DNA from 2 places in the Bacillus silvicola genome. Region 1 is predicted to be linked to the other one. Evidence: a T-box and tRNA genes for the amino acid it is inferred to sense, from the RefSeq annotation. Region 1 holds a T-box; the other holds one or more tRNA genes.

Region 1 (23,490 bases):
AGATGTTCTAATACAGTTTGGATAATTTCCTCTTTTGTTTCTTCTAAAGCATCTGCATAATAATTCTTTAAAAGTTGAAACACTTCATGTTTATATGTGACATCTAGCAGAAGGCCTTCATGTAGTAACCACTTCAGTTTGACATCCGCAGTAACGAATACATTTTTATTCATCGCTTCAATCGCAATTCGCTTTTGAAGTACACTATCTGTTTCTATCATTTCTGTAATATAATAATCCGCTTTTTTCTCATTGTTTTCACATAAATATGTAAGACACTCTTTTACAATTTGAATTAAAAACGTAAAATCATTTTGCTGTAACTCTTGCTCTGAAATTTCTCTATCTCTTTTTTTTAGTACACTTTGTCTTAATGATAATAGTTGTATCTTTTCTAATCCCATTACCATAATAGGAGCAGCATAGTATGAGATATGTGGTCTCATTTTCTCTTTCCAAATTCGCTCTACATGAGAAAAAATAGGCACTGGTAAACGACTCGATTCCTCAAGTTCTATCGACTCTTGCATATCATTTCCCCATCTTCTTACACGTTTCAATTTAAGTTTCCCGTCTAAAATAAACGTTAACAACAACAAGCCAATTTCTTTATGTTCAGGGAAAGAACATTTTTGCAATAAGTATGAGATCATTTCAATTGAGCTACTATCTTTCTCTGCTGTTTCTAATAAAAGCAATGTCCATCTTGCAAACAACAAAGGATCCATCGATTCCTTCGTTTCGTTCAAATAAGTACAAATTGTTCGCCACAATAACCGGGATATTTTAGAATGATTTTTAAAAATCATTTGAAATAGTTCTTTTTGATGAGTAAAAAGGAATTGCTCCACTAACCATTCCGCAAGTAATTCATCAACTTCATCATAATTTGCTGTAAGCAGAAATAAATTTCTTAGTTTTCCCTCTGCTTCAAGCCATTCCACCCATTCGTAATCACGAGCAAATTCAACAAAGTACCGAACTGTTTCTATTTTTTTTATTGATTGTTTTATATAGGATAATTGCTCCTGCTCTACTGATGGAGGAACAGTTACAATATCACGAATACGCATTCTTTTCGTAATATAATTATCACCCATTAATTCCGCCCATCGTTTCACCGCTTTCACAAGTGACTGGTGATTATTTGCTTTATTCGGATACACAATAGGTCTTATCCCTAAATGTTCCCAATGGTATGTATTATCACCTTGTGCGACGAAAGCATAACGCCTTGTACTCGGTGGTAACCCTGTTGCTAAATATTTCATTACTGGGTCATTATGACTATACCCAACGAATAAAACGGTGTAATTCGAAAATAAATCCACTAGAAATCGTCTCGCCCATCCTTCCGTTAAGTAAGCCCTTCCAAAATCACCATCTGTTAAAATTAAAGCTTCTTTCTCCTGCTCTATATTCCCATGTATGTAAGCTAAGCCTTTAAACGCTCTCCCTGTCGGTAATGCAGGTGCATAATAAATATTTAGCTCTCTATTCATTTCCTTAATTGCATACGTAAAATGTTGATCAAAGTTTGTCGTTACAATGCGAACATCCGTATCTAACGGGAACAACCTTGGAATGGCATAATGTAATGGATTCGGTTTTGATTTTTCTATATTAACGAGATCTCTTGCAACTTGGTGTACATCTTTCGTTTTCGCAATTTTACCAAGATAATAATCGTGTGGTTCTGTCATCTCACGTTTTTCGACATATAAAGCTTTCGAAATTTCATCAACTAAATCATCGAAATTCGGTAAGTTTGATTTCCCTTTCATAGAAACTCCCGCTCCAACGAATAGTACTAACTTCCCTTGTTCAAGATGATCAATTAACTCATCTGGAATTTCTACTTCTGAAGTAATCCACATTCCGGATTCCCCCTTACCTAAAAATGTCATCTACTCTCATTTTACTATAACATTTTTTTGTTATTTTTATAATATTTAGATAAAATTTCAAACATGAAAAAATTTTATCTAAATAAATCCGTAACAATGTATGAACTCCTGAATTTATTGCAAAACTATGTATAAATCGGAGGTGTAAATATTGAATGATTTTACTGTAATAGTAATCAAATTTATATCATGTATTATCGCTTTTAGTATTGGACTCGCTTTATTTTTCCCCGCTACGTTCGTCCAAATTATTTCTTTTAGTCTATTTGTTACAATCGTTTCTTATATGTTTGTTGATAAAATCATTTTAAATCGAATTGGCGATTCTGCTGCCATTATGACGGATTTCTTACTTACGTATTTAAGCGTTTGGATTTTCGGAAATATTTTATTAGACAACTACATGCAAATCGCATGGGGCAGTATCCTTTCTGCCATCGTCTTTACATTATCAGAAGTAATCGTCCATCGTTTTTCTCATTCACGTACTCGTCATAACAACGATAATATTCGTATTAATCGCCGATTTGCGTATGGTACGGAGTTTGCTGAAGAACAGAATGTGTTGGATAAAGATAAGAAAAAGTAACGTTTTGATGAAGGAGTTCCCTTTTGGATAAGGTGGTGCTCCTTTTTTACATTATCATTACGGTGAATGAAATTATATTTGCGACTTTTAAGATTTATCGACAAAAATAAAAAGAAGCTGTTCCAAATTTCCATTTAGAATAACTTCTCCTTCAACACTTACTTACGCTTCTACTTTTAAATCTTTTAACGCAATAACATCCGCAAATGCTCCCAACACTGCGTTATGATGCTTCACAATGTCTTCAGCACGTAATACATCTGTATCGAACGTGCTATGGGCATCACTTACTAACGTTACTTTATATCCTTCACTAAATGCTCTGCGTATTGTCGTATCCACACAATACTCTGTTTGCATTCCTGAAATAATAACGTGTTCAATTCCTTTTTCTTGTAACACTTCGTTTAAGTTTGTCTTATGGAATGAATCTGGCGTCGTCTTTTCAACGATACTGTCCCCTTTTTGCGGAGCGATCGCCGCATGTACTTTCCAGCCATATGTACCTTTTTCTAACGGATGATCTTTTGGTCCGTTATGTTGGACATAAATAACCGGAAGACCATTCGAACGACATTCCCCAATAAGTTCTTGCAAAGTTTCTAAAAACTTTTCCCCATTATGTACTCGCATTCCCGCTGTATACATACCTGCTTGCACATCAATTACTAATAATGCTTTTTTCATTTCGCACAGCTCCCTTTGTTTGTATAAGCCATTACATACTCATTATAATGCTTTATATTCCACCATCCAACAATCTTCTAATTTCCCTTCATGCAGTTCATGTTCCTTTAATATCTTCACCTTTTTAAATCCACATTTTTCATAGCACTTAATCGCACGTTCATTATTTACTTTCGGATCCATTGCGATTGCTTCTGCTCCCATTTCACCCATAATGTATGTAATCGCTGCCTGAACGAGTTTTGTTCCAATTCCCTTTCCCCAATAATTAGGCTCACCGATAAATTGGTCCATCCCCCATATATTTTGTGATTCTTCATATCCATATAAAGCTTTCCATTCAGAATCAACAGGATACATTTGTATGTAACCGATCGGCATTTCATCAAATTCTACTATGCATCTTTTTTCATTACTGTTTGGATTATGTATAAAGTGATTAAGTACCTTTTCTACAGATTGCGGATTATCTCTTCCTTCGTAATACTGTAAAACTTCTGGATCTGTTAACCATTTAGAGATGATAGGTGCATCGTCTTTTGTTACATATCTAACCGATAAATTATTGTTTTGAAATAACATGTAGCACCTCGTTGCTAGTATTTTATAAACTGTTAAACTTTATTTTACATCATCATCTTTCTTATTTAATTACTTCTACTCCTCCCATGTATGGACGCAATACTTCTGGGATTATAACTGAGCCGTCTTCTTGTTGGTAGTTTTCTAAAATAGCTGCTACTGTACGCCCTATAGCTAACCCAGAACCATTTAACGTGTGCACAAATTCTGGTTTTGCACCTGATGTACGACGGAAACGTATGCTTGCACGACGCGCTTGGAAATCTTCACAGTTTGAGCAAGAAGATATTTCACGATATACCCCATAACTTGGTAACCAAACTTCAATGTCATATGTTTTCGCAGCTGGTAATGCTATATCAGCTGTACATAATACGATAACTCGATAAGGTAATCGTAACAATTGTAGTACTCTTTCGGCATTCGCAGTTAATTTTTCTAACTCATCGTATGATTCTTCCGGCTTAGTATATTTAACCATTTCAACTTTGCTAAATTGGTGCTGGCGAATAAGTCCTCTCGTGTCTGAAGTGACCCCTAAAAGTTAGACATGGTTATTTCATTAGGCAGCGTTTTGGGCGTGGGTCCGGTATTGTATCGGACTCATACCCTTTAATTTTGCCTTAATTCTCTTATGATTATAGTAAGATATATATTTTGCTAGTTCTTGTTCAAAATGTTCCATATTCTTAAAGTCTTTTCGATATAAAAATTCAGATTTCATAATACCAAAGAAATTTTCGATAACTGCGTTATCGTAACAGTTCCCTTTCCGAGACATACTTTGTGTAATACCACGTTTATGAAGAGAATCACGGTATTTTTTCATTTGATAGTGCCAACCTTGATCGGAATGAATAAGGAGGGCATCCTCATCTGTTAAGCGTTCAAAGGATTGGTCTAACATATTAGAAACAAGGGCGTAGGTTGGCCTTGAACCAATTGTATACGTGATAATTTCACCATTAAACAAGTCCAACATTGGCGATACATATAATTTCTCTCCAAATAATTTAAACTCCGTAATATCCGTGACCCATTTTTCGTTTGGCCTTTCTGCTTTGAAATTACGTTCTAAAATATTAGGGGCAATCTTTCCAACAGTTCCTTTATAAGAGCGATATTTCTTCATACGGACCAAACACTTTAATCCTAATTCTTTCATAATGCGTTGTATCTTTTTGTGATTTATTTTATGTCCACGATTAGTAAGTTCATCACGAATACGGCGATAACCATAACGGCCTTCATGTTCATGATAAACAGCTTGAATTAATACTTTCAAATCTGCATCTGGATCCGGACGTTTGGCATTTTTTAACCAATAATAATATGTGCTACGTGGAATATTGGCAAGCACTAAAAGTGATTGTACCGGAAATTGATGCCTTAATTCATAAACTACTTGCGCTTTGTCTTTTTTTGTGACTTCTGTTTGTTTTGAACTAAGGCATTCAACTTTTTTAAATACGCATTCTCCATACGTAACCTTTCTAACTCCTCTTGGAGTTCTTCAATGGAGCCTTCGACTGGTAATTGCTTTTTCACTATTTTGTGATTTTTATTATTCATAGACGGATGCCTCTTTTCTTTAAGTTGTAGGGCATCCAATCCTTCTGTTTCATAAGCTACTTTCCATTTACGAACCGTTTCATAAGATGGAATATTAAAAATTGCCGCTGTTTCCCTAATAGACGTCCTATTTTCAATCATATAGTTAAGTACGTCTAGTTTAAATTGCGTAGAGTAAGATGTATAGCGTTTTTCAAAAGCTTTTTCACCGGAATATTCATATCGGCTAATCCAGTGATAAAATACCCGCTGATCCACGCCTATAGATTTAGCAATGCTTGTCCCGCCTTCTGGGCCTTCTAAATATCGTTTTACTGCTTGTATTTTTTCTTTTGAAGAAAATTTAGCCATAAAAAAACTGCACCTCCAATTGTTAGTCGTGTCTAACAATTGGGGTGCAGTTCATTCACGTCCTGCACTACCAGCTTCAGAACGGAAACATGGCGTATGAGCGGTAAAATTAATAGGCAATTCTGCATCATTTAATATTTCGTCACGATAATAGTTCGCTAATGGTACTTCCGCCGTTGGAATTAAAGAGTAATCTGTGTCTTTTAATGTAAATACATCTTCCTTAAATTTCGGGAATTGTCCGGTTCCTATTAAACTATCGCTATTTACGATAAACGGTGGAATCACTTCCGTATATCCATGTTCTTCAACATGTAAATCTAGCATAAAGTTAGCTACTGCTCGCTCTAAACGTGCTCCCAAGCCATTGTAATATACGAAGCGGCTTCCTGTTACTTTTGCTGCTCGCTCAAAATCTAGTAACCCTAATTTTTCAGCAACTTCCCAATGTGGTTTTGCTTCAAATGAAAATTCGTTTATTTCTCCCCACTTACGTAATTCAACATTATCATCTTCTGATGCTCCAATAGGAACTGTTTCATTAGGTATATTTGGTAATGCCATTAATATAGAATTCAATTCCTCTTCTACATTACGTAACTCATCATCTAACGTTTTAATACTTTCTCCTACTTCACGCATTTCACTAATAAGTTCATTAGCATCTTGTTTTTCACGCTTTAACTTCGCAATACGCTCAGATACTCCATTACGTTTACTTTTTAATTCTTCTACTTCTACTAACAGTTCACGACGATTTTGATCTAATTCTTCAAATGTATCCAATTCAAGAAACTCTCCACCGCGATTAATCAATTTTTTCTTTACTTCTTCAAAATTAGCACGTAATACTTTTACATCTAACATGTCTTATCTCTCCTTTAATAAGTGACTAATGTCATCTTCTTCGTTCACATTAAGCTTTTAAGATAGGGAATTTCACTAAAAAACACAAAAAACTCCCGTCCCTATAAAAGGGACGAGAGTTAACCCGCGTTGCCACCCTAGTTGAAAGCATAGAAAATATAAGCTTTCCACTTAAAAAATTAACGGTTTTTAACCGGAAACGATTACTAACTTCACATTGAAGGGTTCCACATTTCACTCAAGGACGGATTCACAAGCGCTTTCTATCGGTTTACACCACCCACCGACTCTCTAAAAGAAAAGATACTTGTTACTACTTCCTTTCATAACTTTTAAACAATATAAATTTTAATTATCATTACTTTACAATAATTCTGTTTATTTTTCAAGAAAATATTGTATCTTTAAAATAAAGAGTTCATATAATCAATCAAACCACAAATAAACTGGAGGTTATTTACGATGTCTCATATCACTTTGAAAACAATAACTTCTACAAACTGGCGAGAAACGCTTACTAAAACAATTTTTAATGTAACAAAGCAAAAAACTAAAACAATTTGGAGATGAGAATTTGAAATCGACTTTAATCATTCTTCGAGGAAACTCCGCAAGTGGCAAAACAACAATCGCAAAGGAATTACAAGAACATTTCGGGCAAGGTACACTTCTAGTCTCTCAAGACGTAGTGCGTAGAGATATGCTAAGAGTCCACGACACAATGGATAACTTATCTCATGATCTACTATTTGAAATTACGAAATATGGAAAAGGAAAATGTGAAATTGTTATTTTAGAAGGTATTTTGAACAGCCGTAGATACGGTGCTATGCTGAAAGAATTAATACATTATTTTGAAGGAAACACTTATACATATTATTTTGACCTATCACTTGAAGAAACGATTAGACGGCATAATACAAGAGAAAAGCAGCATGAATTTGGTGAGGATGCATTACAGAAATGGTATAATCCGCACGATACAATTGAAGTGAATAAAGAAACTGTGTTTACAGATGATTTCACGCAGAAAGATATATTTCATACGATACTTAATGATATAACTATTCCGCATTAAATTCAGCATATTGAGCGTACTTGTTCTCGGACTTATTTTCAATCAATCCATGAAACAATATAATTTACAAATTATTATCTTAATCTTTCATTAAATTTATATTTTTTATGATTTGTAATTGTCATAAATAGAAACTGCCAATGTACAAAATAGTACTCAAATAAATAACACAAAAAGGGCATATTCCTTTTTGAATCGCCCTTTCCCCTTGAAAATATGAAAATTAACTATTATATTCCTGATTTCCAAGCAATGATGATAAATGTAGTCCAGAATATAGTTCCTAATATAATTGCTATATTTAATAGTATTAAAAACTTAAGTGATGCTGTATACTGCTTTGTTCCACGATATAGAAGTATCAAAGTTATCAATGATATTGTTGTAAATAAATACGCCATTACTGCTCCTATCCAATACCATATCATTGTATTGGAACCCCAATAAGCCATAAACTGAAACAATATACTAAAAATCATTCCTAAAATTGCAAAAAATAAGGAAATAACTATAGATTTCATGATGTTGTTACCTCCTTTTAAAAATTTTAATAGAATTAAAATGTTTTTACTAGGCTTGGTCTATAGTTATTAGCAAAACTGTCTAATAAACCATAAGGTCCGATAATAGTTGTAGAAGTAGGAACCATAAATGGAAGGTTACCCGAGCCATAATAATATGCTTGATATACAATTTTTGAACAATATGTTGGATCAGTACCTTTTGTATTCAAAGTCACTCCATAACTAGGAAATCTGTCTTGAGTTGCACTACCACTAGAAGAATAATATGTTCTATCTGCCCAAGAAGCGGCATTACCAGCTACATAATTATAAGAAGAAGAAACTCGATACACCCATACAGTACCTTTTCCAGTATATTCATCTAACCATTGTTGTACAGTTCTTTGTCTTGTAGTATTTAATACTCCTCGATTTGTATTAATAGCATACCCTGGAGCATCTAAAATATAATTGTCTCCATTGGCTATAGCTGCATGACCAGCAATACCATAAAAGGACGTACCATTAGTAATAAGTATGTCACCTCTTTTAATATTGAACCCTTGATAGTAGGCTCCTTGCCATCCTGAATCTTTTGCAGGTACTTCTTTAACCTTATCGTTTTTTATTTTCTCAAATGCTTTTTCATTATCTGTAACAATTTTCTCCCATTGCTCATATGTTATGCTTTTATCTATCGCTCCAGCTTTTATCCCTTCATTGTACTTTTGTTTTAAGTCTCCATTGGCTATATTCTCATTTGCTGAAGCTGATGGTGAATTAATAAAGAATATCATACATATTGATAATACCGTTAAAATGACTGACAAAAGCCTTCTCATCTGTATTCCTCCTTTCATTTTCTGAATTTTCTTAATAATATGATTTTAACATTTTTCAATAAAAATAAAGTTGATAAATAATTGATAAACAATTCTCCCCAAAAGTAATGATTATAGGAATCTCTTCCTTCAATTACTCTATATCCTTTCAATTCATTGCAATGTTCACCCTATAATAATAATTAACACTAAAAAGCATCGTCTTCCTGAATAGTTTCTATAATAAATTCTTTTAAACTTTGGGCTATTTCTTCCATTTCGTCATCCTCGTGATACCAAATATATACTTCATCATCCATGAATCCGCTATTTATTTTAAAGCACAATTTATCCCCTGAACCATCGTCACCAATTACGATAAGGTTTTCTGGCATATGCTCATCTCTCATGTCAACGTTTTGTCTAACTATATCATCCCAAGTTTTCGTTACATTTCTACTATCTTTAATCGGATATAGTATCCATTCCCCTATTTCAGCATTATTAACTAATTTAATAAGATCCCTATATTGATTTGGGAAAGCAGCACCTAACTTTTCTTCAGTTTCTTTTATTTGCAACTCCAATACACCTTGTTTCTTTGTTTCAATATATTCTCTTACTTCTTTCATGAAATACACCTATCCTTTGAACTTAATTACACTATTATGAGTGAAAATGTTTAGTAAATGATTTGATCCGATTTATACATTTCATTATACGTTAACCCGTCGTTGTCAACATACTATTCTTCTCTACTTCTCAATAAATTTTTATTCTACTTCCTCACCTCATTATTAATAGTTTTATTTTATAAACATGATACAAGTTTCATTTTCCTGTTATGTTTTAGTACAGATTTAGTAATAAACCCTTTAAAAATTCTATTTTACTTCCACTCAAAAAATAAAAGCCAGTCTCAATAAAGAGAACTGACTTCTATTTGGATAATTATTATAAAACTTTTACTTTAACAGTTTTTCTTCCCCAATTCATGGCTTTACTTTTGGAGCCCATTAAAACATCAATACGATTACCTTTAATTGCACTTCCAGTATCACCAGCGATAGCTTCTCCATAACCTTCTACCCATACTTTAGATCCTAATGGGATTACTTTCGGGTCAACTGCGATAATTCTCATATTCGGATTTTTCGTTAAATCATGCCCCATTGCAGTTAAAACGCGTCCACCATATGTACCATTTTCACTTGGATCAGCAGTATACGCTGTCGCTACTACCGTTAATTCACGTTTAGCAGACTGTATGTTGTTTTTTGATACTTCTTTCGCTCTCTCTTCTTCTTTAGCTTTTGCTATTTCTTGCGCTTTTTCTTCTTCTTTAGCTTTTGCTATTTCTTGCGCTTTTTCTTCTTCTTTAGCTTTTGCTATTTCTTGCGCTTTTTCTTCTTCTTTAGCTTTTGTTATTTCTTTTGCTTTCTCTACTTCTTTAGCTTTTACTATTTCTTTTGCTTTCTCTTCTTCTTTAGCTTTTACTATTTCTTTTGCTTTCTCTTCTTCTTTAGCTTTTACTATTTCTTTTGCTTTCTCTTCTTCTTTTGCTTTCTCTTCTTCTTTAGCTTTTACTATTTCTTTTGCTTTCTCTTCTTCTTTTGCTTTTACTACTTCTTTGACTTTTGCCTCTTCTTTAGGCTTTACTATTTCTTGCGCTTTCGGTTCTTCTTTAACTTTTACTTCTTCTTTAGGTTTTGTTATTTCTTGCGCTTTTGGTTCTTCCTTAACTTTTACTTCTTCTTTAGGCTTTGTTATTTCTTGCGCTTTTGGTTCTTCCTTAACTTTCACTTCTTCTTTAGGCTTTGTTACTTCTTGCGTTTTCTGCTCTTCTTTAACTTTTACTTTCTCTGATACTTTCACTACTTCTTTAGACTTTACTATTTCTTGTGCTTTCGTTTCTTTTTGCACTTTTGCTACTTTCTGCGTCTTTACTTCTTTCTTTTCTTTAACTGATTTTTGTACTTTCGCTACTTGCTTCGTTTTCTCTTCAGTTTTCTTTTCAATTGGTACTGTACTTGATAGGAAAGAAACATTTGCATAAGCTGTTTTTCCTTTATACTCAAATTGCAGCCATCCGTCTTTTACTTGATGCGTTGATTCAATTACATCATCTTTTTTTAGTCTACCAAGAATTTCTGATTCTGTATTTGCTTCAGTACGTACATTTAATAAATTCGCCGTTACATGATACACATCTTTTGTAAACTCCGAACTTACAAATACTTCCTTACCATTTAACTCAATTTTTGACCAGCCATCTTCGGTATTTATGACTTTTAACTCTTGCCCATTCTTTACTTTTTCGACAACTTTTGATTCCGTAGTCGGTTTTTCACGTACGTTGAGTACATCTGCTGTTACGATTGTTTCTGCGGTAGCAGTTGTAGTAAAAGCTCCCAATCCAAAAACAGTTGCTGTTGCTGCGCCAATTACTTTTTTCATATTAGCCTCCATTATGTTTTTTTGAATTCTATCAAATACTTCCATAAATTTATGGAAGTATTTGCAGTAGTATATTAGTACCACTTAATATACTGCTATTAAAACTCCTTACTCCAATACTATCAAATTCTTATTTCTAATTCTATATATTATAATTTTCCTTATTTTCTATAAACGTTTTATACCCTTCTTCACACTAAATAGTTGTCGCAATTCCCGCCAAAAACAAACTGACGATTGCTAAAAATTGAGTAGCGACTATAGCCCCTCTTAAATGAAACTTATAATCTTTATATCCCTTCATCCCTTCCGTACAAGGAATAACAACAAATCTCGGGGTGATCCAACAAAAGATTAGCCAATCAATTATGAATAAATCTACTAAATTGAAAAACATTAAAATACCAAAAGTATGTAAATAGGCATCAACATATAATAGTTTTTCATGTTTATGTAGTATATATGTGGAAACAAAAGGAGTACCGAAAAGAATAGCGTTATAGGCAATATTAAAGTAAATCGTTTGCTTTTTTTCATGAATCGATTTCGGAAAAACTACCTTTTGAATATCTTTCGGATAATCAGTTAACGAAAGTCGAGGATTATAATATAAGGACCCTAAAATCATTACGGACAGTACAATAGACATAAGGAAACCAACGTACATCATTTGCTCAAATGAACTCATATTCATCATTCACCCTTTTCAGTAGTTACTATGTAGATAACTCATTTAATTACCTATTGTATGTACGCACATAACCAAAAATTAACAATCCTTTCAACACCGAATCAAAATTATTGCAATGCAAAAACAATTTTTATAAAGTGAAAGCCTAATTAGTTAAGTTAGGGCTGGTGAAAACTATGAAAATTGAACATATTGCAATTTGGGTAAATGATTTAGAATTAATGCGTACTTTCTATACGAAGTACTTTAATGGTAAAGCAAACTCTTTATATCATAATGAAACGAAACAATTCAAATCTTATTTTATTACGTTCGATTCTGGAGCAAGGCTTGAACTTATGCGCAAAAAAGGTATTGAAAATGAGCCCAATCTTAATATAACTGGCTATGCACATATTGCATTCTCTGTCGGTAGTGAAGAACGTGTAAATGAATTAACTACAACATTAAAAGATGATGGTTATCCTTTATTAAATGGACCGCGTTTCACTGGAGATGGCTATTACGAAAGTGTAATAAGCGACCCGGAAGGCAATCAAATAGAAATCACTATTTAACGCTTGTTTATCTTTTCTGAAGAACAAATAAAAGTTAGTTTGGAGGAATCATATGCATAAGCTACATTTCAAAAAATTTGAAGCAGCGGATTTTAATCTATACTTTCAGCTCGTATCGAACGAAAAAGTCATGGCACAAATTACAGAGCGTGCTATTCCGTTAGAAGAAGCGCAAAACGACTATGAAAAATTGTTACTGCGCAATGAAAAACATAAATTATTTGGTTCCAATAAAGTTTATGACTCTAGTACAAATGAATTCATTGGACTTGGACATATAACAGTGAATGAAGATAATGTAAAAGAAGCTGAACTTGGTTATATGTTATTGCCAGAACACTGGGGAAAAAGATATGGTAGTTGTATTGCAAAAGAATTAATTGAAATAGCGAAGCATACTGATGTAAACGTACTAAAAGCAATTATCGATCCAAATAATATCCCCTCTCGAAAAATTTTATTAAACGCTGGTTTTACATCAGATATAGTTTGTGAGATTGATGGATTACCCGGGGAGATTTTAAGTAAATATATTTAACTATACAAAAAGGTGATGCACCCATTCATAAAAGGCGTCTACGTTAATACATCTGACCTCTCCATTAAAGATTGGCCAGATGCTTACTACAGCTGTAACTTTGACCGATTAATGGAAGCAAAGACTAAATATGACCCGAAAAATGTTTTCAACTTCCCCCAAAGTATCCCTCCCTTTTAATAGTCAAAAATGAAAGTAATAGTTTATATTTCTAGCAAAAAATGAACGATTCTTTTGCATGATAGTGATTTGGTTTCGCTCCTCCCCCATCACCTTACATAAAGCAAGTGAACACGAAAGCCGGTGGAATATTCCAGTTTATTTTCTTCACCTCAATATTTACAAAAAATGAATGAAAAAATTGTTGTTTAAAGCGTGTATATTGGAAAGTAATAAATTTCCCTTCTTCTCCTAATACTTCTTTTGTTACCTGTAATATCTTTGTAGAGGTATCAAGGGATAAACTGGTAAATGGCAATCCTGAAATAATATAATCCACCTGGGTAATTTTATATTGTTGAACATACTTTTCCGTATATTCGGCAGAGTCATGAATAATGTACACATTTTCCATGTGTGAATATCGCTCTTGAAGTATACGGTAAAACTGTGCGTTATTCTCAATAATTAACAATACCGTTTCATTATGTTTATGTTTAACGAGCTGTTCCGTAAACACTCCAGTTCCTGGTCCATACTCAATAATGCATTTTGCTTGTTCAAAATTTATAGGGGCTACCATTTGTTTTGCAAGTTGCTTAGAACTTGACAATACCGCTCCTACAGTTCTTGGGTGCTTTATATATTCACTTAAAAAATGTAGTATATGCATAGTCTTCTTCCTCTTTCCTTGTAGGATACAAGGTATACTCTACTAAAAAAATATGAAAATATGATGAGAAATACATAAGATATTCTTAATGTCCACTAAATACAAAAAAACTTAACCGATTAGCCACTAACTTAGGATCTCAAATGAAGAGTGTCCATTTTGCTGTATTTTCTATGTCGCGAACAAAAAAGGGTATACTTATTTAACTGTATTTGTTAAATAAAAAAGTCACTTTAGAAATTTCTTTTTTTCATCCTATTTTAATGATTTTTTCATCGAAATTTCATCTGAATCTCATTCTTATTAGTTACACTCTGTATATAAATTGGCGTTGGCCATAAAAACTAGTAAGGAGGAATCTTACATGAAATCTTATGAGAAGGATCAGGATAAGAATAGAGAAAATCCATCCATTTCTGATGAAGTGACTTCCGTTTCATCACGAAGCTGGCAGATGCTGAGCAAAGTTCCAGAAGTCACCATTTTCTTCTGGATTATCAAAATCATGGCTACTACAGTGGGCGAAACAGGCGCGGACTTCTTAAATACAAACTTGAACTTTGGCTTGACTAAAACGACCTTTGTTATGAGTGCTCTCTTATTCATCACACTGTTCTTCCAGTTTAGGTTAAAGAAGTATGTTCCAGGGATTTACTGGCTCACAGTCTTGCTGATTAGTGTTGTTGGCACGCTGGTCACTGACAATCTTACGGACAACTTCGGGGTCGCTCTAGAGACGACCACTATCGTTTTCACACTTTTCCTACTGGCAACTTTTGCTGCTTGGTATGTGAGTGAGAAAACACTGTCCATTCACTCTATTTACACAACAAAGAGAGAAGTATTCTACTGGTTAGCTATCCTGTTCACCTTCGCCTTAGGTACTGCAGCTGGTGATCTCGTAGCAGAGAGTCTCAACTTAGGTTACTGGATTTCAGCGTTCATATTTGCCGCATTAATTGGGGCTGTAACCGTCGCTTACTACCGCTTCAAATTAAATGCAGTGTTGGCCTTTTGGATCGCTTATATTTTAACTCGGCCTTTCGGTGCCTCTTTTGGCGATTATTTATCACAGCCTCACGATTCTGGTGGTCTTGGTCTCGGTACAGTTGGAACAAGTGTACTCTTCCTCGCAATAATCTTGAGCTTAGTTATTTATTTGACCAAGAAGAAAAAAGACGTGAACCCGAGCCTTAATTAATATATATTTTGTCTAAACCTTAAAATAGGTGACATGATTTCCTAATCGTTATTACAAAATTTCAACCAAAAGAAAATTAAAAGGCAATACTACTTTAAACTAACAGTAGTATTGCCTTTATATAAAATAAATCATTATCCCCTTGTTTCGTCTACTATACTATGAATTAAAGAAATTAGAGCTTGTTTTGTTCCCTCATCTGTAACTTTTGCATCATCACTAAATTTAGTGCGTACAGACGGGATTAATAACGAGCCATTTCGAACGACAACTGTATCTAACATGCCTAGTGTAAGTAACAAAGATTCATGGGCTTTATCCCCTCCCGCAATTGACGGTGAAGCTGTTATGATAGCCACTGGTTTTTTATATAGTTCCGCTGAAGACACAAGCCATTCTAATGCATTTTTCAAAACTCCTGGTATACCTTTTGCATACTCCGGTGTACAAATAATCAGTGCATGTGATTCGCTTAATGCCTTTCGAAACTCTTGAACAACAACCGGTGCTCCCACTCGATCTACATCCGGATTAAAATGAGGAAGTTCCTCTATTCCTTTATATATAGTGTAATCTACTCCATCTGGAATAAATGCGGCTAAAGTTTTTAATATGTTTGTGTTGGATGATCCTTTCCTAATGCTGCCTGAAATCGCTATGATTTTTTTGTGTTTACTCATATGATCGTCCCCCCTACAAACATTATACTTATGCAGCCATTGAAAAAACAAAAATAATTAACTATTTAACAAGTTGTATATTCATTAATTTTGTTTACATAATAATATTATGCAATAAATCTATCCTTTTAACGAGATTGTACCTGTTTTCCTACTAACATACATACCAACTACATTACAAATATAGTGCCCCCTATTAGCATCAACGAGAAGGAATAGACCTTGTAAAAAAACATTTATAATTCCACTGATACGCAGAAAAAATAAAAAGAGAATAATTCAAAAATTCCCAATGAATCATTCTCTTTTTATTTTCATATTTTAACATGCTGGATATGCCTTAGAACCCAAATAACGTTCTTTTATAAGTTGACGATGATGAAGCTCATGACCAGCAATTATGTTTGCTAATGCAAGAACCGTGACTTCAGAATTGTTCGCAATTCCCCTTTGTAACCAAGCTTCTTTATCTAAACTTTTAAGCAAATGCATAGTAGATTGGCGAACAACTGTTAAATTCTCAAGAAGATCTTGCATAGATTGCTTATCAAAAGCTGCTCTAAGAACATACATATCATCGTTATATCCAGGAAGTTCTGCTGTCTCGCCTCTTGCTATGGAAAGCAATCGATACGCCATAATACGTTCAGTATCCGCAATATGACCGATTACTTCTTTTATACTCCATTTATTAGGAGCATATCTAAAATGTCCATCACTATCAGAAATATCCTTCAATAAAAGATTCGTTTCCTTCATTTGTTGCTCTAGAATATGTATGATATCTCCATCTGGTATTAAGTTTATGTACGTTGAATAATACGGGTTATATTCATTTGCTTCTGGTCTCTTTTGCATGCTTATCATCCTTTTTATTTTATCCTTATATACAACTTATCACAATTATTATCATATTAATCAAAAAATTTTAATTTTAAAACAAAAGTTCCCCATCCTATAGGATTACATTAACAAAGCGACTCATCCCCAAGCCCCCAACTAAACCATTTCCCATGCCCTTCCGTCTCCCCAACCGTTTCACAATATTCGTTTCCGTTAATATAATAATCAATATGAAGGTCCCGGTCCCACATGTTGTTATATAGGTGGAATACATCACGTTTTGCACCAATTTCTTTAATTTGTTTTTCTAGCGTATGTTTCACACCTTCTGGTATTTGATTCGCTACATGTGTATGGAAAATACAAATCACTGCATCTTCCCTTATTTGATCTACAATGGATGGTAGAAGCACTACACCATCTCCTTCAATTAATTGTACTGATTGTTCTTTTACAAGTTCTGCTGCTTGATCGAATAGTACCAGTCTTTTTTTATGTTCTGGCCAAATAAGCGCTCGTAACCATAAATAGTCTTCGTCATCATTTAAATCGTTCACGTGTAAATCTAGTCCGATTCTTTCTACGACAGGTGGACTTTGTTTTAGCAAATACGGCATATTATCCCCTCTTATTTCAGAGGTTAAATGAACATTCGATTGTGTATTTCCATACACTTCTTCCATTCCATATGAGTAACGATATTGATCCCAAAATAGTTGTAATCCAGAACTTGTACCAATTTCTATTAACGCTAACGGTTTGTTCACTTTATTAAATATGTAACAGAAACTTGGATACAAATAGGCACATCGTCTTACTTCATTCGTTTGAACGAGTTTCGTTTGTAATAAAGTAATTATTTCTTCACGATATACATGGCAAAAATCTTTAAATTGGTGAAAGGTATTTCCAAAATTTATATCAGCATCTTCAACTAAACTATAATAATACCTTTTTAAACCGTGTTCTTTTCCTTTTAACAATAAATAATGGACTGCACCTAATAATACGTTTGGGATTGGTTGACCAGGTTGTGCGTAGGAAGCTAACGTAAGAACTTCCTCATCTTCAGAAATTTTTATTGATAAATACTCGTATAAATCACTTGATCCTTTACATTCATTCTCAGAAAAATTCCGAAATAAGTTTGCGATTTGTTCTTTTGTAAGCATTGGTATCCCTCCTGTTTTATTTTCAGAATAATCTTATCATTAATTTGTTATTTACTCTATTTTTTCAAATTAAATGTAATTAAAAACAGATTCTTACAAATTCCCAAAGATTAAAACTTAAAAATAAAAGTATTAGTAAGTTTTTTTGAGATAACATCAAACTGGAATTCTTCTCCAAATTCCGCTTTACTACAATGCTTTTTACCCTTATGGCAGAAGAATTCTACAAAATAAAGCGTTAAATAGTTTAAAATTATCAGATAACACTAGATATTTTAGTCTATTAATTATTATAATAGAGTATGAGATGGTTATATAATTGAGACAAAAAAGGTAAATACCTAGGTGGGGCCTAGGTGGTGTTTTCTTTTTACGGCTTAGATATAAAAACACCTACTCTTTTTTGCCAATATAGGGGATGGAGAGATTATCATGAGCAACATGCAGCAAAAAACAGACGTTATCTTAATTGGCGCTGGAATTATGAGCGCAACGTTAGGATCATTACTTAAAGAATTGGCACCTGAATGGGAAATTAAAGTATTTGAAAAACTCACAAATGCCGGAGAAGAAAGTTCTAACGAATGGAATAATGCTGGTACAGGACATTCTGCGCTATGTGAGCTTAACTATACATCCGAAAAATCTGACGGGTCTATAGATATTGGTAAAGCTGTAAAAGTAAATGAGCAATTTCAACTTTCAAGACAATTTTGGGCGTATCTTGTTAAGAAAAACTTAATTCGTAATCCACAAGATTTTATTATGCCACTACCTCATATGAGTTTGGTGCAAGGAGAAAAAAATGTCGAGTTTCTAAAAAATCGTTTTGAAGCGCTTTCAAAAAACCCTCTATTCCAAGGAATGGAATTTTCTGATGCTCCTGATACATTAAAAAAATGGCTTCCACTTATTATGGAAGGTCGTAACTCTAATGAACTGATGGCTGCAACGAAAATTGATTCTGGAACAGATGTTAACTTCGGTGCGTTAACACGCATGTTGTTTGATTACTTAAAAACTAAAAATGTCGAGCTAAACTACAAACATAGTGTCGAAAATATTAAACGTACGAAGAACGGTTTGTGGGAAGTGAAAGTACATGATATGAATAGTGGTAAAATCGAACACCATACTGCAAAATTCGTCTTTATCGGCGGCGGTGGCGGTAGTCTACCTCTACTTCAGAAAACTGGTATTCCTGAATCAAAACATATTGGAGGATTCCCAGTAAGTGGACTATTTATGGTATGTAAAAACCAAAAAGTTGTAGAGCAGCACCATGCAAAAGTATACGGAAAAGCTAAAGTTGGTGCTCCACCAATGTCTGTACCTCACCTTGATACGAGATATATAGACAATAAAAAAGCTTTACTGTTTGGACCGTTCGCTGGATTCTCGCCTAAATTCTTAAAAACTGGTTCAAATCTTGACCTAATCGGTTCTGTAAAACCAAATAACGTCTTAACGATGTTAGCAGCTGGTGTAAAAGAAATGGGATTAACAAAATACTTAATCCAACAAGTTATGCTATCACATGAAAAGCGTATGGAAGAATTACGTGAGTTTATTCCGAACGCGAAAAGTGAAGATTGGGATATTGTAGTTGCTGGTCAACGTGTGCAAGTAATAAAAGATACTGATGCAGGTGGTAAAGGAACACTGCAATTTGGTACAGAAGTTGTTAGTGCCTCTGACGGATCAATCGCTGCGTTACTTGGCGCTTCTCCAGGTGCTTCTACTGCTGTTCACGTTATGCTTGAAGTATTAGAAAAATGCTTCCCAGGCCGCATGGTAGAATGGGAAGAAAAAATAAAAGAAATGATTCCTTCTTATGGCATTTCGCTAACTGAAAATCCAAGGTTGTTCCAAGATCTTCACGCTTCAACAGGACGCACACTTGGGTTAAATGAAAAAGAAGCTGTTCACAATTAACTGATAGATTAAAAAACGACATAATAAAAACGTCCGATATATTCGGACGTTTTTATTTTCTACTAGAAATTATACTTATCAATATTATCCTTTGTAAATACAACTCGTTCAGGTAATACGATAATACCATTTCCTTCTGCCTCGTAGTCATACCCTTGAATAGAGTTTGGTTCTACTTTCACTTTTCCGATTCCTTTTACTTCAAAGCTATCCCCTACTTTTAACTTCTTCCCTTTTACAACAATTTCATTTGCGACATACGTTGCGAGTGCACCTTGCTGTTTAACATCCCATAAACCAAATTGCTCTACTGTTCCTCGTTTTACATAATCACGCATAACGTTCGGCGTTGAAAACCCAGTTACGACTACATTTTTATCCATTTTCAAATTTTCAGCAGCTTGCGCCATCGCTGGAAGTGCCGTTGCATCTGGACATATTACTGCGTTAATATCCGGATACGTTTTTAAAATACTCTCCCCTACTGATAAAGATTTTTGTGCATTATTTTCACCATATTGCGTCGTTACAATTTCCCAGTTCGGGTATTTCTCTTTTATAATCTCTTTCGCCCTCGTTACCCATTGGTTTTGATCTGTTACAGTTGGGCTTGAATAAAAGAACGCGACCTTCCCTTTATCTCCAATTTGCTTAGATGTCATTTCTATTAATAAATTTGCAAGTTGATCTGGTGTACCTTGGCTAATATAAAACGAACGGTCTTTCGGATTCACGTCAGAATCCCACGTTAATACAGTCATCCCCTTTTTCTTTGCACGTTGCAGTGATTGCGAGAGACCATCAACTGACGTAGATGAAACCATAATTGCATCGTAGTTTTGATTAATAAAATTGTTTATATATTTTACTTGCCCTGATACACTCGCCTCAGATGGTCCATCATACTTCACTTGTACACCTAACTTATCCCCCATCTCTTTTGCACCTTCACCGCCTGATGTGAAGAAGCCCACTCCTGTTAATTTCGGAATGAACGCAAATTTCACATCGTCTGCTTTTTTCTTATCTGCCGTTTGGCTAGAGCAAGCGATTAAACCGATTAAACAAATACACATAATAATAACAATCCCTAGTTTTCTCATCATGACATTTCCCCCTTATGCAAATTCCGTCTTTTCCCCGCTAAGAATTGATGTAATTTGAAATGTCTCATAATAACTGAAAGAATAAGGATAATACCAATTACTACATTGGATTGTTCATTCGTTAAGCCAGTCATTTGCAAACCGTACTGCATAAGTCCTATAAAAATACTCGCTAGTACTGTCCCAATAATACTCCCTTTTCCGCCCGTAATAAGTGTTCCCCCTAAAACAACTGCCGTAATAACTGGCAAAATCGTTTCACTCCCAATATCAGCACGAGCAGAACCGAAATACGCTGTTAAGAAAGCTCCTCCTAATCCACCTCCTAACCCAGAAAGTACATATGCAATAATCACTACTTTCTTCGTTCGAATCCCGGAGTATTTCGCCGTACTTTCATTTGCACCAGTTAGTTTTGCGTGACGACCGTATGTTGTATGGTGAAACAATATCGTAAATACTATCGTTAAAATGACAAGGAGCCATAATAAATTAGGTATACCGATAAAACTACCATTTGCCAGTTGCACATACGAATCTGGTAAACCACTAATTCCTTCATAGCCCGCTGCCCCCGAACCACCTGAAATAACAAGGGCGATTCCTGCATATAAAAACATCGTTCCAAGTGTAACTACAAGAGGTTCTACATCTGTCATTTTTATAATAAGTCCATTTAATCCGCCGGCTATACAACTTACTACAAGCGCAATGATAACTGCCAACAGTATTGGCATGCCATTCATCCAAAGTACGCCGATAAGAATCGAAGTAAGCCCCATAATAGATCCTACTGATACATCAATTCCACCAGTTACAATGACAAATGTCATCGGAATAGCCGCAATTGAAATAATGAGGAAATCGTTCATACTAAAAAGGAGGTTACTAATGTTTAAGAAATCACTATTTATGAAACTAAAGAAAATGAATTCTACGAGAAGCAATAAGAGAAGAACCCCTTCCCATCTATACAAACTACGTATTACCCTCATAGATTCACCTTCCTTTCTTCTAATTGCCGGAGTTTCTTCCATTTTTTTAAGACACTATCTAATATAATGATGAGTAAAAGTAAAAATCCTGAAATTGCACTATTCCAAAATGCAGGTATTTTTAAAAAGACGAGTGAACTGCTTATCACTTCTAAAAAGAATGCACCTAATGCCGCTCCAAATATAGAACCTGTTCCTCCTTTTAAATGAATACCACCTAAAACAGCAGCGGCGATCACTTGCAATTCTATCCCTGTACCTGTTTGATTTGGAACGAACCCAATGTTCATTACGAATATGCATCCAGCGAGCCCAGCGCTTATGCCTGATATGATAAACGCGTATATTTTCACTTTATCTACATGTATTCCAATAAGCCTTGCACCATCTTCATTATCACCTACCGCATAAAAATATCTTCCAATTTGTACTTTCATTAAAAAGAAATATAGTAGTGGCAATATGATAAGAACGGTCCATACGGTTACCGGAATACCGAGCATCATAATAGAAGAAATTTGTTTATACTCATTCGGAATATCTTCAATCCACTTTCCGCCCGTAAATATTAACATTGCACCTCTAATAATCCCAAGCATTCCTAATGTCATAATGATAGCTGGCACTCGAAATTTCGTAACGCCAATTCCGTTTACCATACCAATAAGAGCACCAAGTATAATTGCTGCAAATATTGAAATAAAGGCACTGTATCCATCTGTTAACAACATCCCGCAAACCGCAGCGCTTAAGCCCATAATAGATCCTACTGATACATCTATATTTTTCGTAAATAATACGAAAGATTGACCAATTGCCAAAACAACTAAAATAACGCTTGATTTCAGCATTAAAGATAATGAGCTAAACTGAATAAAACTAGGATTCATTATTCCAACGAAGGCTATATAAAGAATTAATAAAATAATAATAGACGTCTCATGCATTTTAAATACACGTTTCACTCCGTTACACCTCCCTTTCCTCCGTACGCAAGGCGTGTAACTTCATTAATACAAATTTCCTTCTTCTCTAAATGAGCGACGAATTCTCCGTTTCTCATCACATATACCCGATTCGCTAATTGAACAATCTCTTCTACATCTGAAGAAATTAATATTATCGCAAGTCCCTCTCTCTTCAAACTTCGTATCGTTTCGTATACTTCTAGTCTTGCTTTCGCATCAATACCGCGGGTCGGTTCATCAAGAATAATCACTTTCGGATTACACGCAAGATATTTCGCTAGCACGACCTTCTGTTGGTTCCCACCTGATAAAGAGGTCATCTCTTCATTCATATGCGGGACAACAATTCGAAACTGTCTTATATACAGTTCTGATAAAGCGCTTTCTTTTTTGTTATTTAAAAAGAAGCTACTCATACCGTTTAAAGATGCAGATGTTATATTTTCCTTAACAGACGCAATTGAAAATATGCCATTCCCTGCCCGGTCCTCCGGCACATACACCATCCCTTCTTTTATTCTCTTATGTACCGAATACTTCGTAATGGATTTCCCCTCT
Region 2 (7,313 bases), on a different contig from region 1:
AAATATAACAAGGATCACGGTCAGTGATATGCCCACATACAGAACAATACGCTAAATCTCGCTTCGCATTCACAAGTGCTTTCGCAAAACCTAACACATCATCTTCTTTCATATCTAACACGAAGAACGCCAGTCGAACCGCTGTTTTCGGTCCGATTCCTGGCAATTTCATAAAACTATCAATTAATTTTGATATCGGTTCTGGATAATGCATATATCAATATCCTCCTAGAACATTCCACCTGGTAAGTTTAAGCCTTTTGTAAATTTACCCATTGTAGAATTTGAAAGTTCGTCAGCTTTTTTAAGCGCATCGTTCGTTGCAGCTAATACTAAGTCTTGTAACATTTCGATATCTTCTGGATCTACAACTTCTTCTTTAATTTTCACTTCAAGAACTTGCTTATGACCATTTGCAATAACAGTAATCATTCCGCCACCAGCTGTACCTTCAACTGTTTTTTCACCAAGCTCTTCTTGCGCCTTTGCCATGTCCTTTTGCATCTTTTGCATTTGTTTCATCATGTTATTCATATTTCCCATTCCGCCACGCATCATAATTAATTCCTCCTAATTATTACTCTTTTATTTCGATAAGTTCTTGCCCTACTAATTTTACAGCTTCTTCTATAAGAGGGTCTTCTTTTTGTTCTGGGCTTTCTTCAGAATCCCCGCCTTCGCGTTGTAAAAAGTCTTCGCGAATTTTACCCCATTCACTTTTTGGGATAGCAATCATGTTTAACCTTTTACTTAGCAATTCAAAAAGAGTCTGTTCCAATGTATCCATCGCTTCTCGATTTTCACTTGCCATTTTACAATGGATTTCATATTGAAATGCTAACACATAGGTATCATCTGAAGCTGCTACTGGCTCACTATTTTCTAATAAAACAGCAAATGCTACTTTGTTATATGACTTGAGTCTTCCTAACAACTCGCCCCATACAGCTTTTAACTGTTCTAAATCTTGACGCTTCGCTTGCTTTAACACTTCATTCACGCGTCCAACAGGAATTTTCATACTTCCTGTTCGTACCGGTTTTGGTGTCGCACGCGTCTCTCTTACTTCCTGCTGTACACCAGCTGGCACACCATTCTTTTTAACTTGCTCTAACTCTTTCTCCAATTGCTGCATCCTGTTCATAATTGCTTGCAAACGATCTGCACCATTTGCCTGCATCATAAATTGCTGACACAATTGCACCATAACAACTTCTAAGAAAATTCGTGGATGGTTTGTCCACTTCATCTCCTGTTGTCCCTTACTAAGGGTATGAATAATTTCATAGATTACTTCCGGTTGCATTTCTTCACTTAATGTACGGAATTGATCATCTACAATTACCCTTTCCAACATATGTTCTAATTGTGGTGAAGTTTGATATAAAAGCATATCACGATAGTAGTAAATGAAATCCTCCATAAAGCGAACTGGATCTTTCCCCTTACTCATCATTTCATCTATAATACGTAACGCTCTTGATACATCATTTTCACGTATACATTCTACTAAGTTACCTAAGTATTGTTGAGAAACAGAACCCGTTACGGCTAAAACATCTTCACTCGTCACAGTCTCATCACTATAAGAAATCGCTTGGTCAATCAGACTTAATGCATCACGCATACCACCTTCAGCGGCACGTGCGACGATTTGTAACGCTTCATCTTCTACTTGTGTACCTTCATTCGTCACAACCGTAGATAATCTCTCTACGATATCATTTACTGATATTTTTCGAAATTCAAAGCGTTGACAACGTGAAATGATTGTCGGTGGAATCTTATGTGGCTCTGTTGTCGCCAAAATAAAGATAACATGTCCTGGCGGCTCCTCTAACGTTTTTAAAAGTGCGTTAAAGGCACCCATAGAAAGCATGTGGACTTCATCAATAATGTATACTTTATATTTCACAGCACTTGGAGCATATTTTACTTTATCTCTTATATCTCGAATTTCATCTACACCGTTATTTGAAGCCGCATCAATTTCTAATACATCTGAAATAGATCCTTGTGTAATTCCTAAACAAGAAGGACATTCATTACAAGGTTCAGCTACCGGAGCATGTTCACAGTTAATTGCTTTTGCAAATACTTTTGCAATTGTTGTTTTCCCTGTTCCCCTTGGACCAGAAAATACATAAGCATGTGAAACTTTCTCTTGAAGAAGGGCATTTTGCAACGTTTTTGTCACGTGCTTTTGACCGACTACATCTCCAAACTTTTGCGGTCTCCATGTTCGGTATAACGCTTGGTATGACACGAAAATACGGCCTCCCTCAAAGGTTATTATCTCATTTATTATAACCCATTCTGTTTATAGATTCCAAAAGTTATTTTCTATACAAAAAACCCACCTTAGTATTAAGGTGAGTTTTGTATACATATATAACTGCCGTGCACCTTCTGTCGATTACGTACCATAAGCGTTACTTAAGCAGTTAGCTCGGTTCAGGCACTCCTGCGGCACACGAGAAGACCCGCTTATTGCTGCTTCCTTCCGGACCTGACAAGGTTCACGGGGTCCCGTTGCGCAGGACCCAAACGTCAACACCACTTACTTAAGGCAGACCTTACAGCAACATAACCTCGAGAAGGGATTCGGCCTCGCTAGAGCGGATTGCGAGTATAGGGCACCGCTACCTCCCCGCTTAGCACGGCAAAGTTAAAACCAATATTCGGTTGCCTTCATTAAAGGCATTATCAGTATAACTTGTTTTTTTACAAAATGCAAATACGTTAGTTCGTATTACTTTTCTCTAATTTTTTCGCTTCTTTTCTTTTCTTACGAAGCTCCCTAAAAAAATTCGTTAACAACGTACCACATTCTTCTTCTAGTACACCAGCCACCACTTCGCATTGATGATTAAAACGCTCATCGGTTAAAAGATTCATTAATGTACCTGCACATCCACCTTTCGGATCGCTCGCACCATATACAACCCTTTTTACGCGTGATAATACAATTCCACCTGCACACATTGGACAAGGTTCTAATGTTACATATAACGTTGCATCTTCTAAGCGCCATGTCCCTAATTTTTTGCACGCCTCATCAATAGCTAACAACTCAGCGTGAGCTATTGATCTTTGCTCAGTTTCCCTTAAATTATGAGCAACACTAATTACTTCACCATCTAACACTATAACTGCACCAATCGGTACTTCTTGTATTGCCTCTGCCTTTTTAGCCTCTTCTATTGCTAGCTGCATAAAATAAATATCTTGATCGTGTTCCATACCATAGTCCTTTCATTACAAATAAAGTACACTTATTTCCATTTACTACACATGGGATAACTTTTACAAATTCAATCCACCCTAAGAAAAAAGAGAGGGGATTACATATGAAGAATACTGCCTTACTCATTATCGATATGATTAATGACTTTCAATTTTCACACGGACCCATCCTGGCCAAAAAATGCGAAATTATAACAAATCCTATTTTACAATTAAAAAAAACAATGAAATCCTTTGGCTACCCCATAATTTATATTAATGACCATTATCAACTTTGGAGATCTGATATTGACCAACTAATTACTCATTGTACAAATGAGTATAGTGAAAATATCATTCATAAGATTGCTCCAAATTCTGATGATTACATTTTTATTAAACCACATTACTCTGCTTTTTATGAAACACCTTTAAATTCTTTATTAGGCTATTTAAAAATAGAAAATCTAATATTAACAGGCGTCGCCGGGAATATATGTATCCTCTTTACAGCTAACGATGCTCATATGAGAAATTATACACTGTATGTACCACAGGACTGTATTGCCTCTAATCATGATCAGGATAACCTGCATGCTTTAAAAATAATGGAAGCCACATTAAAAGCAAATATAGTACCATCATCTCAAATAAAAATTAATTAATACATATATCTATTTTCTAACTTTTTATATCAAATTAACCCGCTCGCTTCCCTCTTGTGCTACAATAATTCTGTTTTGTGTTTTTAGTAGTCACGGTAAATCACTGATTGAAAGGAGGAAACAGCGTGACCGGAGTACCATTTATCACGGTTGAAGGACCAATTGGTGTTGGAAAAACTTCACTTGCGAAGGAAATTTCAACTCACATGCAACTCCACTTACTAAAAGAGATTGTTGATGAAAATCCTTTTTTAGGAAAATTCTACGAAGACATCGACGAATGGAGTTTTCAAACAGAGATGTTCTTTCTTTGTAATAGATACAAACAACTAGAGGATATTAACATAAAGTATTTGGATCAAAGGAAGCCTGTAGTAGCAGATTATCATATATTCAAAAATTTAATTTTTGCATCCCGTACATTAAAAGATGCTCAATATGACAAGTACATGCAAATTTATCGTATCCTTACTCAAGATATGCCTGTACCAAATGTCATCGTTTATTTAACAGCGAGCCTAGAAACATTACAAAAACGAATTGCGATGCGCGGAAGAGAATTCGAAAAAAATATGGATCCAAATTATTTGCTACAGCTTACAAAAGATTACGAAACAGCAATGGATGCTTTCAAAAAGGACCATCCAGATATTCCAGTATTGAAGTTTAACGGAGACGATATGGATTTTGTAAGAAATCCTGATGATTTAAATGTCATCTTATCCACTCTTCAAAATACTCTCTTGAAGGAGTCGAAATAATAATGAATTTAAGGCAAAAATATGATATACCAAATGATGCAGTTATCACTATTGCTGGAACAGTAGGTGTCGGTAAATCAACTATGACAACTGCATTAGCTAACGCTTTAGGTTATCGTACATCTTTCGAAAAAGTAGATTCCAATCCATATTTGGACAAGTTCTATGCTGATTTCACACGCTGGAGCTTTCACTTACAAGTATATTTTTTAGCAGAACGATTTAAAGAACAAAAAAGAATTTTTGAATATGGTGGCGGTTTTGTCCAAGACCGTTCTATTTATGAGGACACTGGTATTTTTGCAAAAATGCATCACGAAAAGGGTACAATGACAGAAACTGATTATGAAACATACAAAGGTTTATTTGATGCTATGGTCATGACTCCTTACTTCCCACATCCAGACTTATTAATTTATTTAGAAGGTTCTTTCGATGATATTGTCGACCGTATCCAAGAACGAGGACGTCCAATGGAACAACAAACACCAATTGAGTATTGGAAAGAGATGCATGGACGTTACGAAAATTGGATTAATGACTTTAACTCATGCCCTGTTTTACGACTAAACATTAATGAATACGATATTTTAAAAGATGGCGATTCAATCGAACCAATCATTAAAAAAATCGGCCATTTTTTAAAACAAACACGTAAACTTGTAAAATAAAAAACCCGTGCATATGCACGGGTTTTTCTATTAAATTACTTTTTCTTTGTTGGAGCAATAATTTCACTCTCAGGTTTTCCAGCGTTAATACGCTGACGAACAGTACTCGTACTAATATCATATGTTTCAGCAATCTCTTTAACAGTCATTTCTTTCCCGTTAATTACTGCTGTTAATACTTTACCTGTACGTTTTGGAGCTGCTTCTTTCTTTACAGCTGATTTTTCAACCTTTTTTGGTACCTCTACTTTACTCGCAACTTGTTTTACGTCACAAGTACAACCACAAAGTTTACGGAATGTATCATCGCTTATAATGCGTGACACGTTTGCACCACTGTTTAAAATTCTATTGTTCTTACAGACCGGACATTGTACATAATATAAAGTTTTTCCATCTAAAGGAAACGTTTGTATAATAAGATCCATGTTGACTCCTTTCATATCTATGAAGATAATCATCGGAATATGAGTGTGTAATAAGGACAAAATCGCCTTACACCATACTTTATGATTGGTTTTAAAATAAAAACTCGTTACGTGTTGGTAACGAGTTCTCCAATCTCCACTTATATGCGCTGTTGTCAATTATATCTGGAGGAGGTAGAGGGATTCGAACCCCCGCGCGACTCTCGCCGCCTGTCGGTTTTCAAGACCGATCCCTTCAGCCAGACTTGGGTATACCTCCATATTGACATCAAATATAATATCAAAAGAAAAACAGTTAGTCAACCCTACTAAAATAAATTATGAGGAAAGGAAAATTTTACTTTCCCTCTCCTACATTATAGTAATGACAACGCTCATAATTACCAATCACTCATACCGATGAATGTTTAAATTTACTTAATAACTGTTTTTCCTCCCATATAAGGGCGAAGAACTTCTGGAATTATAATTGTACCATCTTCTTGCTGGTAGTTCTCTAAAATAGCTGCAACCGTACGTCCAATTGCAAGACCAGATCCATTTAATGTATGAACATGTTCTGGTTTTCCGTTTGGCTCACGACGGAAACGGATATTTGCACGTCTCGCTTGGAAAGCTTCAAAATTACTACAAGAAGAAATTTCACGATATGTGCCATAGCTTGGAATCCATACTTCAATATCGTATTTTTTCGCTGCTGTAAATCCTAAATCGCCTGTGCACATGCTCATAACGCGATATGGCAACTCTAATAATTGTAACACGCGTTCTGCATCATTTGTTAATTTTTCTAACTCTTCATAAGAATCTTCTGGTTTTACGAACTTCACAAGCTCTACTTTATTAAATTGATGTTGGCGAATTAAACCACGTGTATCGCGACCAGCAGAACCTGCTTCAGAACGGAAGCAAGAGCTAAATGCAGCATATCGTATCGGTAATTGCTCTTTACTTAAAATCTCATCACGATGCATATTCGTTACAGGTACTTCAGCTGTAGGGATTAAGAAATAATCTTCGCTTTCAATACGGAATGCATCTTCTTCAAACTTTGGAAGTTGCCCTGTTCCTGTCATACTTGCACGGTTTACCATATAAGGAGGTAATACTTCCTCATATCCATGCTCATCAGTATGAAGATCAAGCATGAAACTAATTAAAGCACGCTCTAATCTTGCACCAGCACCTTTGTAAAATACAAATCGGCTTCCTGTTACTTTCCCAGCACGTTCAAAATCTAAAATCCCTAAATCTGTAGCAAGATCCCAATGTGGTTTTGGCTCAAAAGTAAATTCTTTCACTTCTCCCCAATTACGTGCTACTACGTTATCATCTTCTGTTTCACCTACTGGAGCAGATTCATGAGGGATATTTGGGATAGATAGCATTAATCTCTCTAAATCTTCTTCAACTGTACGAAGCTCATTATCAAGATCTTTTACTTTTTCCCCAACTTCACGCATTTCTAGAATTAGAGCTTCCGCATCTTTCTTTTCACGCTTTAATACTGAAATTTGTTGAGATACTTCGTTACGTTTACTTTTTAGTTCTTCTGTTTGAACA

Evidence for each region. The T-box of region 1 lies ahead of serS (serine--tRNA ligase). A T-box ahead of a tRNA ligase gene usually reads a tRNA of that ligase, here a tRNA-Ser.
Region 2: it encodes a tRNA-Ser, which carries the amino acid that the T-box ahead of serS (serine--tRNA ligase) is inferred to sense. The anticodon was not compared.

What each region holds. Positions count from the first base shown of each region.
Region 1 covers NZ_JBNGVC010000002.1:101,733-125,222, reverse strand. Annotated here, with positions in the region: gene ACP6L7_RS07605 (DUF4020 domain-containing protein) at 1-1,907, opposite strand, end outside; gene ACP6L7_RS07600 (YndM family protein) at 2,059-2,496, shown strand; gene ACP6L7_RS07595 (cysteine hydrolase family protein) at 2,659-3,183, opposite strand; gene ACP6L7_RS07590 (GNAT family N-acetyltransferase) at 3,226-3,765, opposite strand; partial or broken gene ACP6L7_RS07585 (aminoacyl--tRNA ligase-related protein) at 3,827-4,291, opposite strand; one part of gene ACP6L7_RS07580 (IS3 family transposase) at 4,328-5,232, opposite strand; one part of gene ACP6L7_RS07580 (IS3 family transposase) at 5,232-5,688, opposite strand; partial or broken gene serS (serine--tRNA ligase) at 5,743-6,555, opposite strand; T-box leader at 6,661-6,891, opposite strand; gene ACP6L7_RS07570 (kinase) at 7,130-7,633, shown strand; gene ACP6L7_RS07565 (DUF3902 family protein) at 7,864-8,154, opposite strand; gene ACP6L7_RS07560 (hypothetical protein) at 8,190-8,978, opposite strand; gene ACP6L7_RS07555 (SMI1/KNR4 family protein) at 9,167-9,589, opposite strand; gene entB (cell wall-binding protein EntB) at 9,912-11,414, opposite strand; gene ACP6L7_RS07545 (nitroreductase) at 11,611-12,102, opposite strand; gene ACP6L7_RS07540 (VOC family protein) at 12,282-12,662, shown strand; gene ACP6L7_RS07535 (GNAT family N-acetyltransferase) at 12,715-13,200, shown strand; partial or broken gene ACP6L7_RS07530 (BBE domain-containing protein) at 13,216-13,380, shown strand; gene ACP6L7_RS07525 (class I SAM-dependent methyltransferase) at 13,475-14,032, opposite strand; gene ACP6L7_RS07520 (COG4705 family protein) at 14,397-15,233, shown strand; gene ACP6L7_RS07515 (NADPH-dependent FMN reductase) at 15,368-15,913, opposite strand; gene ACP6L7_RS07510 (DinB family protein) at 16,235-16,771, opposite strand; gene ACP6L7_RS07505 (DUF2332 domain-containing protein) at 16,882-17,928, opposite strand; gene ACP6L7_RS07500 (malate:quinone oxidoreductase) at 18,361-19,863, shown strand; gene lsrB (autoinducer 2 ABC transporter substrate-binding protein LsrB) at 19,926-20,969, opposite strand; gene ACP6L7_RS07490 (ABC transporter permease) at 20,966-21,964, opposite strand; gene ACP6L7_RS07485 (ABC transporter permease subunit) at 21,961-22,929, opposite strand; gene ACP6L7_RS07480 (sugar ABC transporter ATP-binding protein) at 22,926-23,490, opposite strand, start outside.
Region 2 covers NZ_JBNGVC010000013.1:1,185,688-1,193,000, forward strand. Annotated here, with positions in the region: gene recR (recombination protein RecR) at 1-214, opposite strand, end outside; gene ACP6L7_RS28315 (YbaB/EbfC family nucleoid-associated protein) at 229-555, opposite strand; gene dnaX (DNA polymerase III subunit gamma/tau) at 578-2,266, opposite strand; RNA gene ffs (signal recognition particle sRNA large type) at 2,399-2,663, opposite strand; gene tadA (tRNA adenosine(34) deaminase TadA) at 2,743-3,243, opposite strand; gene ACP6L7_RS28335 (cysteine hydrolase family protein) at 3,351-3,890, shown strand; gene ACP6L7_RS28340 (deoxynucleoside kinase) at 4,016-4,651, shown strand; gene ACP6L7_RS28345 (deoxynucleoside kinase) at 4,654-5,322, shown strand; gene ACP6L7_RS28350 (sigma factor-like helix-turn-helix DNA-binding protein) at 5,358-5,750, opposite strand; tRNA gene ACP6L7_RS28355 (tRNA-Ser) at 5,917-6,009, opposite strand; gene serS (serine--tRNA ligase) at 6,164-7,313, opposite strand, start outside.